One region of the Pseudarthrobacter sp. L19 genome, then DNA from elsewhere that is predicted to be linked to it. Evidence: riboswitches for the same ligand, from Rfam matches in the RefSeq annotation. Region 1 holds a riboswitch; the other holds the start of a gene.
The links. A riboswitch is a leader RNA that binds a small molecule or an ion and turns the genes downstream of it on or off. The one in region 1 is predicted to bind cyclic di-AMP.

Region 2: linked by a shared signal. The riboswitch ahead of ACRQ5B_RS02735 (NlpC/P60 family protein) and the one ahead of ACRQ5B_RS03590 (hypothetical protein) in region 1 are both predicted to bind cyclic di-AMP.

What each region holds. Positions count from the first base shown of each region.
Region 1 is NZ_CP193935.1:794,502-801,807, reverse strand. It holds gene ACRQ5B_RS03600 (phosphatase PAP2 family protein) at 1-764, shown strand, start outside; gene upp (uracil phosphoribosyltransferase) at 777-1,412, shown strand; gene ACRQ5B_RS03590 (hypothetical protein) at 1,563-2,279, opposite strand; cyclic di-AMP (ydaO/yuaA leader) riboswitch at 2,278-2,460, opposite strand; partial or broken gene ACRQ5B_RS03585 (ArnT family glycosyltransferase) at 2,676-4,867, opposite strand; gene ACRQ5B_RS03580 (ArnT family glycosyltransferase) at 4,871-7,009, opposite strand; gene ACRQ5B_RS03575 (glycosyltransferase) at 7,010-7,306, opposite strand, start outside.
Region 2 is NZ_CP193935.1:605,533-612,838, reverse strand. It holds partial or broken gene ACRQ5B_RS02745 (metal-dependent transcriptional regulator) at 1-369, shown strand, start outside; cyclic di-AMP (ydaO/yuaA leader) riboswitch at 499-730, shown strand; gene ACRQ5B_RS02740 (peptidoglycan DD-metalloendopeptidase family protein) at 735-1,553, shown strand; cyclic di-AMP (ydaO/yuaA leader) riboswitch at 1,701-1,859, shown strand; gene ACRQ5B_RS02735 (NlpC/P60 family protein) at 2,126-2,899, shown strand; partial or broken gene ACRQ5B_RS02730 (HNH endonuclease) at 3,155-3,654, shown strand; gene mobA (molybdenum cofactor guanylyltransferase) at 3,691-4,338, shown strand; gene ACRQ5B_RS02720 (DUF6457 domain-containing protein) at 4,349-4,633, shown strand; partial or broken gene ACRQ5B_RS02715 (molybdopterin-binding protein) at 4,630-6,000, shown strand; gene fdhD (formate dehydrogenase accessory sulfurtransferase FdhD) at 6,157-7,026, shown strand; partial or broken gene ACRQ5B_RS02705 (alpha-mannosidase) at 7,130-7,306, shown strand, end outside.

The DNA of each region.
Region 1 (7,306 bases):
TGGTGGCGCTGGCCCTGACCAGCGCCGAGGTCTACGACAACGTGGTGGACGACGCCGGCCTGGCCAACCTGGACAAGCCCACGCTCGCCGCCATGGAACGGCTCCGCAGCCCCGGTTTGGATGCGTTCGTCACCGGGTTCACCAACATCGGCGGCGGCATCGGCATGCCCATCCTGGCCAGCATCCTCACCGCGCTGCTGATCTGGCGGACCCGGACTTGGCGCCCGCTGATCCTCATCGGCGGGGCGGCCGCCGTCTCCGTCACCGCCACCTCCCTGGGCAAGAAGCTCATCGGCCGCACCCGCCCCGACTTCGCCGACGCCGTCCCGCCCTACGAGACCTCGCCGTCGTTCCCCAGCGGCCACACCCTGAACACCACCGTGGTCATCTCACTCGTGGTGTACCTCACCTGCCTGCAGGTCCATCGCACCATCGCCCGGGTGGGATTGATCACGGCCGGGGCGCTCTTCATCATCGCGATGGGCATGAGCCGGGTCTTCCTGGGCCATCACTGGATGACCGACGTGATCTTCGGCTGGGCGCTGGGCCTGGGCTGGGTGGGCATCGTGATCCTGGCGCATCGGCTGTTCCATGTGATCAGACACCGGGAACGGACCGGCCCGGCCCCCACCTTCGACAATGACCAGCACCTGCGGGAGAGGGCGCCGGACGGGCACCACGGCGCCGGAACCGCGCCTGCTCGCAGGGTGGCGGACGACGCCGGGTCCCCCGGCGGGCGGGGGCGGTCCGAAGCGTCCGGATGATAGTTTTGACCCATGCGCACTCTCGTTGTCGACCACCCGCTGGTGGCCCATAAGCTCACCGTTCTGCGGGACAAGAACACCCCGTCACCCGTCTTCCGCCAGCTCACCGAAGAGCTGGTCACGCTGCTGGCGTACGAGGCCACCCGTGACGTGCGCACCGAACCGGTCACCATCGAGACCCCGGTCAGCACCACCATCGGTACGGCCTTCACCAAGCCCACCCCGCTGGTGGTCCCGATCCTCCGCGCCGGCCTCGGCATGCTCGAGGGGATGACCAAGCTGGTCCCCACCGCGGAGGTCGGCTTCCTGGGCATGGCCCGCGACGAGGAAACCCTGGACATCATCACCTACGCCGAGCGGCTCCCCGAGGACCTGACCGACCGTCAGATCTTCGTCCTGGACCCGATGCTGGCCACCGGCGGCACCCTGCGCGAGGCGATCAAGTTCCTCTTCAAGCGCGGCGCCTCCGACGTCACCTGCATCTGCCTGCTGGCCGCCCCCGAGGGCCTGGCCAAGCTGGAGGAAGAGCTCTCCGATGCCAACGTGACGATCGTCCTGGCCTCGATCGACGAGAAGCTCAACGAGAAGTCCTACATCGTCCCCGGCCTGGGCGACGCCGGCGACCGGCTCTACGGCATCGCCGGGTAGCGCCCTTACGCATCCTGTCGAGGACTCGCCCGGGCTACCCGGGACACAGCAAAGGCACCGGATCTGAGAAGATCCGGTGCCTTTGCTATCTCTGCGCGAAGTGGCTGCAGCCTCTAGCGGCTTAGTACCAGTTGTTCGCGTAGTGGAAGTTCAGGGCGCCGCAGGGGAGCCGTACCGTTCCTGCACGTACTGCAGGCCCCAGTTGATCTGGGTGCGGTAGTTGGTCATGTAGTCCGCGCCGGCGCTGGCCATCTTCTCGGCCGGGAGGGACTGGACCACGCCGTACGCACCGCTGCTCGGGTTGGTGGCCGTGGTCTTCCAGTCCGACTCGCGGGTCCAGAGCTTCATCAGGCACTGCATCTCGCTCGGGGCCCAGCCGTGGGCCGGCAGCTGCGAGGCGGCGTAGGCCTGGGCGCCGGCGGGATCGTCCACGGCTACCGGCTGCGGGGCCGGGGCGGGTGCCGCCGCGGGGGCCGGAGCAGCCGGTGCGGGCGCCGGGGTGGGCGGAGCGGGGGTGGACGCGGCCGGAGCCTCGGGGGTGACCTTGGAGGCCTGGGCCTCGACGCTGGCCGGCGCCGTGGCCGGGGTGTAGCTGCCGAGCCGTTCCAGATCGGAGAGCTGCAGGCTCGGGGCCTGGGTGGCGGTCGCGGCCGGGGCGGTGGTGCCGGTGGCCTGGCCTGCGGCGCCGGCGCCCAGCAGCACGGCGGCCGCGGTCAGCGCGACGGCGGTGAGCGTGCCCTTGGAGCCAAAGCTGGCGCGGCCTCGGGTGGCCGAGCCCTGGGCCGGGTCGGCGCGGTGGCGCGCGACATCGGCCGAGGAGGTGCGTTTAGCGCCTTTTAGGCGCACGGGTGCCTTGTGTTCAGTCATGTTCGCCTCTCAACGCCTACGGAGTTAGCTGTCGGGTTCGGATGAGAAATCCGGCCGCTCGGATCATCAACGAGTCGGCTTAACCCCAAGGGGTGCATGGATGCAGGTGCCCGGGAACTCTGGGTTCCCCGTCTCTGCCTCAATCCATGGAATCCGGGAAGCGGCAGAGTTTGGCGTCAGACCCGGATATGCGGCCAGATCGATGGCCGCACCATAAAAACGATACCGGACTTTCTCTCGCATGTCACATTTAGGTAACGCCGCGGTGTGGCTGGTTGCCGAGTTGCGCTGGCTGGGGTCCGGTTTTCGGGCCGTTTCGACGGCTCCCTGCACGCTCGACGCTTAGTGACGTCTACGCGGCAGGGAACCGTCGAAACGGCGGACCGTCCGGGGTGGCTACTTCGACAGCAGGTACACCGTGGTGCCGCCGATGCTCTGGGCGGGGTAGGTGGCCGCCACCCAGTCGGCGATCCTGGCGGCGTCGTCGGATCCGCTCTCGCCCTGCATGGTGCGTCCGGCGATGAAGTAGTGGATCCGGCCGTCGGCGACGTACTGCTGGAACTGCTCGAGCGTGGGTGCGGGGTCGGTGCCGTTGAACCCGCCCACGGCCATCACGGGCAGCTGCGTGGCGAGCTGGTAGCCGGCGGCGTTGTTGGATCCGACGACGGCGGCCGCCCAGGTATAGCGGCCGGCGTCCGTTTCGAGGGCGTCCACCAGGGCCGACGACGGCGTGGTCGCGCCGAGCAGCCCGCCCATGCCGCCGCCCTGGCCAAAGCCCTGGCCTCGGCCGGTGCCAGTCGTTCCCGTGCCGTTGGTGCCGTTGGTTCGTCCGAACGGAGTGCCCTGCGCGTTGCCCATGGCTCCGCCCGTGCCGCCGAACATGGCCGGCAGGCCCGCCCGGCCACCCACCGAGGGCCCGGCGCTGACGATCGAGCCGGAATGGGCCGTCGCGGCCGTGGCCAGCGAGTACGCCAGGGGACCGGCAAGGGCCGCGACGACGGCGAGTCCCGCCGTCGTTCGCGCCAGCAGCCGCGCCGTCGGGCCGGCCGGGGTCAGCGGGCTGATGGTGCCGCCCGCGGAGCCCCCGGCGAAGACCCTGACGGCCGGAACCATCACGCCGACGGCCGCGGCCAGCGCCCCGACCAGCACCAGCCAGCGCAGCCACGGGACGAACGCGGGCGTGCGGCCCAGCAGCTCGAAGGCCATGAACCCGGCCGCTGCCACCGCCGCGGCGAGCGTCCCGGCGGCCACGGGCTGATCCCGCCGCTGCCACAGCAGCACCGACCCCAGGCCCGCCAGCCCGGCGACCCCCGGGGCCAGCGCCACCATGTAATACGGGTGGATGATGCCGGCCATCAGGCTGAACGTCAGCCCGGTGACCAACACCCAGCCGCCCCAGACCACCACGGAGGCGCGGACGGCGTCGGTCCGCGGCGCCCGCCGGCCCAGCCACAGCAGCCCGGCCGCCAGCAGCAGCACCGACGGCAACAGCCACGCGATCTGCCCGCCGAACTCGCTGTTGAAAAGCCGGAGCAGGCCGGGGTGCCCCAGCCGTTGCCGCCGCCGACGCTCCCGGTCTCGTCCCCGCTGAGCCGGCCCAGGCCGTTGTAGCCCAGGGTCAGTTCCAGGATCGAGTTGCCCTGCGAGCCGCCGATGTAGGGCCGGTCCGCCGCCGGGGTGAACTCGACGGCGGCCAACCACCAGCCGGCCGCTGCCACCATGGCTGCGCCCGTCGCCAGCAGGTTCAGCAGCCGCCGGCCTACTCCTGCCGCTCCGGCGAGCAGGTAGGCCGCGGCGAAGCCCGGGACCACCAGCAGCACCTGCAGCTGCTTGGTCAGGAACCCGAAGCCCAGCAGCGCCCCGGCCAGCAACAGCCAGCGCACCCGGCCGTCCTGGACGGCCCGCAGCACCGCGTAGGCGGCCGCGGTCATCAGCAGGACCAGCAGGGCATCCGGGTTGTTGAAGCGGAACATCAGCACCGCCACCGGGGTCAGAGCCATCACCGCACCCGCGACCAGTCCGGCTCGGTGCGCCAGCCGGGCATCCGCCGTCGCGGGTGCCGCGGCCCGGCGGACGGCCAGGTAGACCAGCCACACCGTCGCGACACCCATCAATGCCTCGGGCACCAAAACGCTCCAGGAGCTCAGGCCGAAGATCCGCACGGACAGGCCCATGATCCAGAGCGACGCCGGCGGCTTGTCCACCGTGATGGCGTTCGCCGCGTCGGAGGATCCGAAGAACCAGGCCGTCCAGTCCTGCGACCCTGCCTGCGCCGCCGCGGAGTAGAAGGCGTTCGCCCACCCCGAGGCGCCGAGGTTCCAGAGGTAGAGCACAGCGGTTCCGGCCAGCAGGACGGCCAGTTCTGCCCGGTGCACCAGGGCCTGGCGCCGGGGGACGGCAGCTTGGTGCGGGAGTCCTGGGGCCTGCGGCCCGCGGTTCTGTCGGCGGGCGCCGCGCCAGTGTGACGGGCGCTGGCCGGAGCCGGAGCCGGAGCCGGCGGCGTCGGGGGCGGGGACTGCGCCGGGCCCGGGTCGGGCGGGGGAGGCGACGGCGGACGCGGTGCTGGTGAGGTCGGTAGAGGCACTCATGGCTTAGCCCGCCAGCTTGTAGACGGTGGTGGACCCGACGGTCTGCGCCGGGTAGTTGGCGGCAACCCAGGCCGCGACCTCGGAGTTTCCGCCCCGGCCGCCGCCCATTCCGCCCATGCCGCCGCCGGCGATGAAGTAGCCGATTTCACCCCGGTCCACCATGGCCTGGAACTGGGCCAGGGTGGGGTACGGATCCCCACCGTTCCAGCCGCCGAGGGCAATGACATTAGTCCCGGTGGCGAGCTCCAGGTCCGCCGCGGAGGTGGCGCCGGATACGATCCCGGACCACTTCGCCGTCGAGGTCTTCAACAGAGCGGCCAGCTCGGGGGAAGCGGCACTGCCTTCCGGACCGCCGGCGCCGCCCGCGGTGAGGCCACCCGTATTCCGGGCCGCAGTGTCCTGGCCGCCGGGGACGCCGGCGCCGTCGGTGGTTCCGGTCCCGGCGCCACGCGTCCGGCCGGCCGCGCCGAAGCCGCCCATGGCGGAGCCCGTGGGCCCGGCGGTCGGGATCGAACCGGAGTGCGGCTGGGCCGCCGTCGCGAACGTCCACGCCGCCGTGCCCAGGCCGCCGGCCAGCAGCGTGAGGACAACGACCCCGGCGGTCGCTGCCTTGCGCAGCGCGGCGGGGATGGCCCGCAGCCGGTCAAGCTGCAGCATCAGCGCCGCCGCTGAGAGCACGCCGAGGACCACCACGATCACGCGCAGCCCGGGCAGCCACGACGGGTCCCGGCCCAGCAGCACCGCGGACCAGATCGAGGTCGCCAGCACCGTGACCGCCAGGACCAGCCGCGCCGCCCAGAAGGACCGGCCGCGCCACAGCTGCACGCCGCCCAGGCCCACGAGGGCCGCGACCGCGGGGGCCAGTGCCACCGCGTAATACGGGTGCACGATGCCGCTCATGAAGCTGAAGATGCCCGCGGTGACCACCAGCCAGCCGCCCCAGAGCAGCAGGGCAGCACGGGTCTTTGAGGTCCGGGCCTCGCGCCGGGTGAACCACAGGCCGGCCAGCAGGAGAATCAGCGCCGCGGGCAACAGCCAGGACACCTCGCCGCCGAAACTGGTGCCGAACATCCGGGCGATCCCGGCCGCCCCGCCGAAGCTGGCGTTCCCGCCGAATCCACCCGCGCCGGCGCCACCGGCCGCGCCCCCGACGCCGGCCGCACCGGCAGCGCTTCCAAGGTCAGATGCCCCGCCGAACCCGGCAGAGCCACCCGGCCGGCCTTCGCCGGACCCCGTAATCCGGCCCAGGCCGTTGTAGCCGAAGGTCAGTTCGAGGAAGCTGTTGGTGGTGGAACCGGCCATGTACGGACGGGCCGACGAAGGGGTCAGCTGGAACAGCGCCACATAGCTGCCGGCCACCACCAGGATTCCCGCGGCCGCGCCCAGCAGGTGCAGCAGCCGGCGCCGGAGGCTGACCGGGGCGGCCCAGAGGTAGGCCAGGCCAAGGCCGGGCACGATCAGGAAGCCCTGCAGCATCTTGCTCAGGAACGCCAGGCCGACCACGGCGCCGGCCGCGGCGAGCCAGCCCCAGCCGGCCTTCTCGATGGCCCGGGTGGTGAGGTAGGCCGCGAGCACCAGGCAGAAGGTCAGCATGGCGTCGGGGTTGTTGAAGCGGAACATCAGGGCGGCCACCGGGGTCAGCGCGAGGGCGCCGCCGGCCAGCAGGCCCGCGGCGGGACCGGAGACCCGCTTCAGGGTCAGGTACAGCAGTCCGACGGCGGCCACACCCATGAGGGCCTGCGGCACCAGCATGCTGAGCGGGGAGAAGCCGAAGATCCGGCCGGCCAGGGCGGGGATCCAGAGCGCGGCCGGGGGCTTGTCCACGGTGATCGCGTTGCCGGCGTCGAGGGAGCCGAACAGCAGGGCGGTCCAGTCCTTGGTGCCGGCCTGGATGGCCGCGGCGTAGAAGGTGTTGCCGTAACCGGTGGCCGCGAGGTTCCACAGGTAAAGCACGGCGGTCCCGATGAGCAGCAGGGCGGCGGAGGGCCGGACCCAGCGCGGCTGGTCACCGAACAGCAGGCGCCGGCGGCGGGAAGCTGAGGAATCGGGCGTATCGGACGTGGCGGCCGGCAGTGGCGAGTCGGTGCGGGGGAGCGGGCCGGAGGGCCGGGTCCCGTCGGCGGGGCTGAGGGTGGCGGTCATTTATCGGGCCGTTTCTGTGGGGAGGGACGCGGTGGGAGCGGACTGCGCCCGGGTGCCGGGCTCGGGGAGGGCCGAAAGCGGGGCCGCGGTGCCGGGGCGGGCCCGGAACACCACCAGCCGGAAGAGCAGGAATTTCACGGCGGTGGCCGCGAGGTTGGCCGCGGTGACGGTGGCGAGTTCCACCCAGCGGTCGGGGGTGCCGCCGGAGGCGCCGTGCACCAGCAACAGCGCCCCGGAGGTCAGGCCGAGCCCCAGACCGAAGACCAGCAGGCCCTCGAAGTGGTGGCGGGCCGCGTA
Region 2 (7,306 bases), 190 kb from region 1:
CGAACGGGTCGAGCGCCGGATCTTCGAGATGCTCGACCACCCCACGGTCTCCCCTACGGCAACCCCATCCCGGGCCTCGCCGAACTGGGCGGCCTGCCGACGGCGGAACAGGCCGACGGCGTCGTCAACCTCCTGGACGCCATGGCGGGATATGCCGCGGGCTCCCGCATCACCGTGAGCCGGCTTGCCGAACCCATCCAGGTGGAACCCGAACTGCTGGTGCAGCTGGACGAGGGCGGTATCCGGCCCGGCGCCACCGTCTCGCTGGAGCGGGTGGGGGAGTACATCTCCGTCCGCGTCCCGGACATTGAGGGCGCGCTCGAACTGCCGCCCGAGGTTGCCGCCCACGTTTTCGTTACCCGGGGGTAGTGCGACGCGGAAGCATACCGTAAGTGTGCTGTTTACTAGCCCGTCTAGGAGATAACGAAATTATTACTACGGGCCTTAATCCCCTATAGTTATCGACTAGTACCGAGACTAAAGCGTTACCTGATCCGAAGCCGAGCTCTGCCAGCGGATCAGGGTGCGAATCACCTTCTGGCAGAGGCGGGGGAACCACTACCGGCCGGTAATTCCGGCCTCGGGGTGAAGTCCGCTAGCGGCAAGCGAACTCTCTGAGGACACTCTTTCCGGGTGCCTCTCTGCCTGGATGCTTGCGTCGGCGGACCGGGTCTATGAACTCTCTGACCCGAATCCGACAGCTAACTTCGCAGGCTTTTTCAGAGAGGAACCACTTGAGCACGCAGACCGTCCGCGGGCGCCGCCGCGCCGCCGGCCCCGCTCCGGAGCCGCGCCCCGCCGTCGACGTCACCGTCCCGCGCCCCCGCGATGCGCACCGGGACGAGCGCCGCGGCCGGCGCAGTCCGATCCGCCAGGTCGCGGACTTCGCCGCCGTCACCGGAATGGGCCAGAAGGCCGGAATGACCCTGGCCGCCGCCGGCATCGCACTCACCGTGGCCGTCCCGGTGACCGGCCCCGCGCTGGCCGTCGACGCCCCCACCGCGGGGTCCGTCTCCGCCGCGGCCCAGCCCGAGGTCAAGGCCGCCGCAGCCCAGATCGACTTCAACCGCACCGCCGTCACCACCAAGGGTGACCCGGACGGGAAGCTCAAGCAGCTGCTCAGCGCGCAGTCCGTTGGCTCCATCACCCGCGCCGCATCCGCGGGGACGCTCGGCGCCCCGCTGGACACCATGATCACGGCGTCGCCCTTCGGCTACCGGGTCAGCCCCATCACCGGCGCGGTCGGCGAATTCCACCGCGGCCAGGATTACGCCGCGCAGTGCGGCACAGCCGTCCATGCCGCCGCGAGCGGCACCGTAACTTTCTCCGGCTGGCACCCCTACGGGGGCGGCAACCGGATTGTGGTCGACCATGGCAATGGCCTGGAGACCACGTATAACCACTTGTCGTCATCCAGCGTCCACGTCGGCCAAAAGGTCTCCCGTGGCGATGTGATTGCGATGAGCGGAACAACCGGTGCCTCCACCGGCTGCCACCTCCACTTCGAGGTGATGGTCAACGGGGACGTCGTTGATCCGCTGGGCTGGCTCTAAAAGAGCCCACCGCAATGCTCACACTTCCGTGACACGCCGTGATCTGAATGTGACATTGAGTCCGAACTGTTGTACCGTATGAAGCACGCCAACTTCACCGAAGTTGGCGCTCTTGAGTGGATTGCCTAACTCTGCCACCGCTCAAGGTCCGTTCGCATGACATCGTCTGGCAGGGGCGGGGGAACCAATTTTGGTCTTCGCAAGAAGACCTAGGGGTTAAGTCGCAAAGCTTCCCAGGAAGCGGAGCGGCCGGGTGACTCCCATCCGAATCCGACAGCTCACCTCGTAGGCATTGGGAGAGGCTACTTTCGTGTCTTCACGCCACAATGCTGCGCGTTTTCGCGCTGGCGAGGCTCAGTCGAGCCCGCTGATGACCATGCACCGCGTTGCCCTTGCCGGCGCCCGGGATGGTTCACGCAATGCAGTTACTGCTTTTGGCGCGTCTTCGCAGTACACCCTTCGCTAAAGAAACCCGTTTCGGGGCGATCCGGCGTACCCCCAAGATGCCGGAGCGTCCTTAGTCCCGCCTGTTCAAGAGCGCGGACACAAAGGATCACGAAAGAGAGAACTAAATGACTACTCGTGCAACCATTGCACGCCACCGCGCGGAGGTCACCAAGACCAACTCGCTGGCTGTCATTGCCAAGGCCGTCGGCGACAACGCCGGTGGCATGGGTCGCCAGGCTGCGGTTATCGCTGCTGCCTCCGGCCTGGTCCTGACCAGCGGTATCGCGGCCAACGCCGCCGAGACCAACGTTCAGCGCGAATCCACCTCTGCTTCCGCCACCGAGGTTCAGTCCACCGCTCCGGCCACCATCTCGGCGGCCTCCAGCATCGCCATCTCCTACGAGAAGCCTGCTGTGACCACCGCGGCCGCCCCCGTCGTCGAGGCCCCGAAGCCCGTCGTCAAGGTGCAGGAAGCTGACACCACCACCGCCAACACCGCCGCAGCCACCCCGGCCGCCGGCACCGCGGTCAACGCGTCCGTCGCCACCAAGGCTCCGGCCGCCACCAGCGGCATGGGCGCCTCGATCGCCGCCGCCGCTTACGCCCAGATCGGCGTGTCCCAGGACTGCACCATGCTGGCCACCAACGCCCTGGCCGCCGTCGGCATCCACTACCACGGCTGGCCGGCAGGTTACCTGTCCCTGGGCCGCACCGTCAGCGCCGCCGAAGCGCAGCCGGGTGACCTCGCGTACTACCAGAACGGCGGCATGGGCATGGCCCACATCGCCGTTTACGTCGGCAACGGCATGGCCGTCCACGGCGGCTGGAACGGCGGCACCACCGCCCTCTACAGTGTCAACGTCGGTTCCGGCCCGGTCTTCATCCGCGTCGGCGGCTAAGACCCCCGCTTCCCGCGAAGCTTCGAGAAGGACCCCTGCCACCGGCTGGGGTCCTTCTCTGCTGACCGCGTGCCAGCGGTGCAGGAAGCACCGCTGGCACGCGGGCCCAGGATCCGCCACGGATGCCCTGCGGCCCGAAATTCGGTAATCCGGGCCACCCGTGTTTACTCTTGTGGTGTCGATCCTTAGCCTGACCATGCAGAGGGCAGCCGGCCCTCGTGCCACTGGCGGGTGCGGCCGTGAAGAGGGATGCGGATGCGCACACTCGTTCTGAATGCTGGATATGAACCGCTGGCGGTTGTGACCTTCCGCCGGGCGCTGGTGCTCGTGCTGACGGGCAAGGCCAGTGTCGTGGCCGAGGGGGACGACCCGGTGGTGGGGCCGCAGGATATCCTCGGCCGGCCGAGCGTCATCCTGCTTAACCGCTACATCCGCCCCCGCTACAACACCGTGACTGCGGTCAGCCGCCGGGGTGTGCTCCGCCGGGACGGCCACCGGTGCGCCTACTGCGCTAAACCGGCCCACACCATCGACCACGTCCAGCCGAAGTCCCGGGGAGGGGCCGACTCCTGGGAGAATCTGGTGGCCGCCTGCCTGCGCTGCAACAACGTCAAGGGCGACCACACCCCGGCCGAGATGGGCTGGAAGCTCGGGTTCACCCCGGTCCGCCGAAGGGCACGATCTGGCAGATCAAGGAGCTGGAGAAGCCCACCCCCGCGTGGGACCCGTTCCTGCTGCCCGAATCCGCGCACTAGCACCGCCGGCCGCCCGCAGGCCGCTAGGCTGGGCGGGTGGAATTCAACGCCGTCATTCTCGCCGGGGGCAGGTCCTCCCGGCTGGGCGGAACCCCCAAGGCCGCCCTCCGCTTCCGCGGGGACACCCTGCTGGAGCGGTCGTTGCTCGCGGCAGCCGGTGCACGCGGCGTCGCCGTCGTGGGACCGGAAACCGGCAGACTCCCGGACGGAATCCTCCTGTGCCGTGAAGACCCGCCCTTCGCCGGACCCGCGGCGGCCCTTGCTGCCGGGCTCGAGGCCCTCGCTCGCGGGGGAGCGGCCGGCGGGAGCCAGGCGCCGCTGACGCTGGTCCTGGCCTGCGACATGCCGCTGGTCGCCGACGCCGTCCCCGCACTCTTCGCCGACCGTGCCAGGGCGCAGCCCGGCTCGGACGGCAGCGTCGCCGTTTCGGCGGACGGCCGGATCCAGCCGCTGGCCGGCCTTTATGACACGACCGCGCTACAACGATCGGTGGCGGACGCGGCACGGCGCGGCACGCTGGTGGGCGGATCGTTGTTCGGCCTGCTTGCTAGTCTGGACCTGCGGACGGTTCCCGTGCCGCCCGGGTCCACCGACGACGTCGACACCTGGGCGGACGCCCAGGCCCTGGGAGTCGCGCGTCCCGGCGTTGCCGGGAACGGAAGCGGCCGCCCGCACACGACATGAAAGGCCCACCGTGAAGAGCCAGGACGAAACCCTCGAGGACTGGTGCCGCGCACTGCTCCAGGCCCTTGAGCTCGACGGCGTCGACATCGACATCAACGAGGTACTGGGACTCGCCGGCGTTGCCGCGCATTCCGTGGTCCGCCCAGCCGCACCGCTGACCACCTTCATCGCAGGTTTCGCCGCCGGGCTGGCCTCCGGCACCGGCCAGGCCACCGACGAGGTTTCCATGCGGGCCGCCATGGGCGTCGCGCGGAAACTGGCCAAGGAATACGCCGCCGAGGCCCCCGGGGAATGACGTCCGAGCCACCCCGCGCCGACGCCGACGACGCCGGGACCGAGCCCGCCGCGCACCGGCACCTGGCCCACACGTGGCAGGAAGCCCGGGAGCTCTCGTTCGACTGCGCCACCCCCATCCCGCCGGCCCCGGTGCCCCTGCGCCGAGCCCTGGGACGCACCCTCTCCGCCGACGTCACGGCCTTCCACGACATGCCGCACTATGCGTCCTCGGCCATGGACGGCTGGGCGGTGAACGGCAGCGGCCCCTGGATCCTGGCCGAACCCGGGCAGCGCCTCGCCCCTCACCAGGCCAGTCCCATCGTCACGGGCGGGCTGATCCCGCCCGGTGCGAAGGCCGTCCTCCGCAGCGAGAGCGGCAGGATCGGCCTCGATGAGGACCAGCTGCCGGTGCTGAAGCTTGGCGGTGGCGCGAAGCCGGGGAGCCCCGCAACGGCGACCACATCCGCAAAGCCGCCGAAGAAGCGGCCGAGGGCGAGGTCCTGATCCCCAAAGAGACCGTGCTCAACCCGGCCCACCTGGCCCTCGCCGCCCTCGCCGGCCACGACACCCTGCCCGTGCTGGGCAAACCGGTGGTCCGCCTGGTTTTCACCGGTTCCGAGGTGGTCGCCAGCGGCGTGCCCCAGCCGGGGAGGTCCGGGACACCTTCAGCCCGCAGCTCTCCGCCGTCGTCGACCTGCTCGGCGGCGTCCCCGCCGGCGAAATCAAGATCGGGGACGGGGACGGGGAATGGCTCGCCGCCCTGGAGGACCCCGAACCCGCGGGCGACGACGAAGACACCCCGCCCGCCGACGTCGTCATCACCACCGGAGGGACGGGCCGGTCCGGGACCGACCACCTGCGCCGCACCGTCGAGCAGCTGGGCGGCAGGCTGCTGATCGACGGAATCGCGATGCGTCCCGGGCACCCGGCCGTCCTCGCCGAACTACCCGACGGACGCTTCATCATCGGCCTGCCCGGCAACCCGCTCGCCGCCATGATGGCGCTCTCCACCATCGGCGGACCACTCCTGGCGGCACTGGGCCACCGGCCCCGCCGCCCGTCACGGAGGTCCCGTGCGGCACGATGATCGACGCCGATCCCGGCCGTACCCGGCTGATGCCCTTCCGCATGGTCTACGGCATGGCCTCCCCGGCCCAGCACACCGGCCCCGGCATGATGCGCGGACTCGCCGCCGCCGACGGGGTCCTGGTGGTCCCGCCGCACGGTGCGCAGCTGGGCGAACCGGTCCCGGCGTTCGCGCTGCCCTGGGGGCGGCCGCTGCCGGAGCCCGACGCAGGCAAGCCTGCACCGAAACCCGCCGCTCGACGCACCCCGAAGAAACCGGCCGGCAACGGTCCGGTCGACTGGAGCGCCCTGCTTGGCTGACACCGGCCGGCCTGAGCCCGGCGTGGCTGGCGCCCGCTTGGCTGGCCCCACGGGTGCCGGCTTGGCTGGCACCAGTGCCGAGTTCAGAATGGATCCAGAGGCGGGAACCGGCCGCAGGCCGGGCCGCCCCACCGCACCGCTGATGAGGAGTACCGAATGGGCCGCGTGACGCAACGCCGCAAAGTGCACAAGTTTGTCCTGGACGGATCGCCGCAGGCGCGTGAGTTCCCGGTCCGGTACCGCGAGGACGTCCTGGCGGTGGAGGAACCACTGGAGGTACGGCTGGGCAGCACGTCCTTCTCCGTGACCATGCGCACCCCGGGCAACGACTTCGACCTGGTGGCCGGCTTCCTGGTCTCCGAGGGGATCATCTGGTCCGCCGACCAGCTTGTCTCGCTGCGCTTCTGCGCCGGCGAGGACGAAGACGGCGTGCAGACCTTCAACGTGGTGGAAGCCCAGCTCCGGCCCGACGTCGCCCGCCCCGACACCGGACGGAACTTCTTCACCTCAAGCTCCTGCGGGATCTGCGGCACCGATTCGATCGAGGCCGTCGAGAAGTCCTCGCACTTCAGCCCCGCGGGCGACCCGGTGGCAGTGCCCGTCGAGACGCTGGCCGCGCTCCCGGACCGGCTGCGCGAAGCCCAAGCGGTTTTCGACGCCACCGGCGGCGTGCACGCCGCGGGGCTGTTCCGCATCTCCGAGGACGGCGGCGCCGAGCTCCTCTGCCTGCGCGAGGACGTGGGCCGCCACAACGCCGTCGACAAGGTAGTGGGCTGGGCACTCCGGGAGGGGCTGCTGCCCCTGCGCGGCACCGTCCTGCAGGTCTCCGGCCGCGCCTCCTTCGAACTCGTGCAAAAGGCCTCGCTTGCCGGGATTCCCGTCTTGTCCGCCGTCAGCGCGCCCAGCAGCCTGGCCGTGGAACTCGCCGAAGCCAGCGGGATGACCCTCGCGGGCTTCAGCCGGGGCACCAGCCTGAACGTCTACGCCGGCCACGAACGGATCGGCGTGCCCGCCGCCCTCACCTAAACCGGACGGCTGGCCTAAGCCCCCGTGGCGCCGTAGATTAATCCAACGACTGGATTCAGGCCTGCGCCCGGCTCCTCCGCACCAGAGCAAAAAGAGGTTCACTGTGCACGACGACCGCCGTCTCACGGAAGTCCGGCTGGACCGCTTCGTCCGCGAACGCATCGTTCCGGCCATCTACCCCCGCACCGTCCCGCTGCGCCTGAGCAGCTGGACCGCGCCCGGGGAACCCGTCCCGGCCTTGGAAGCCCTGCAGCAGGACTTCATCCCGCAGGACCCCGGG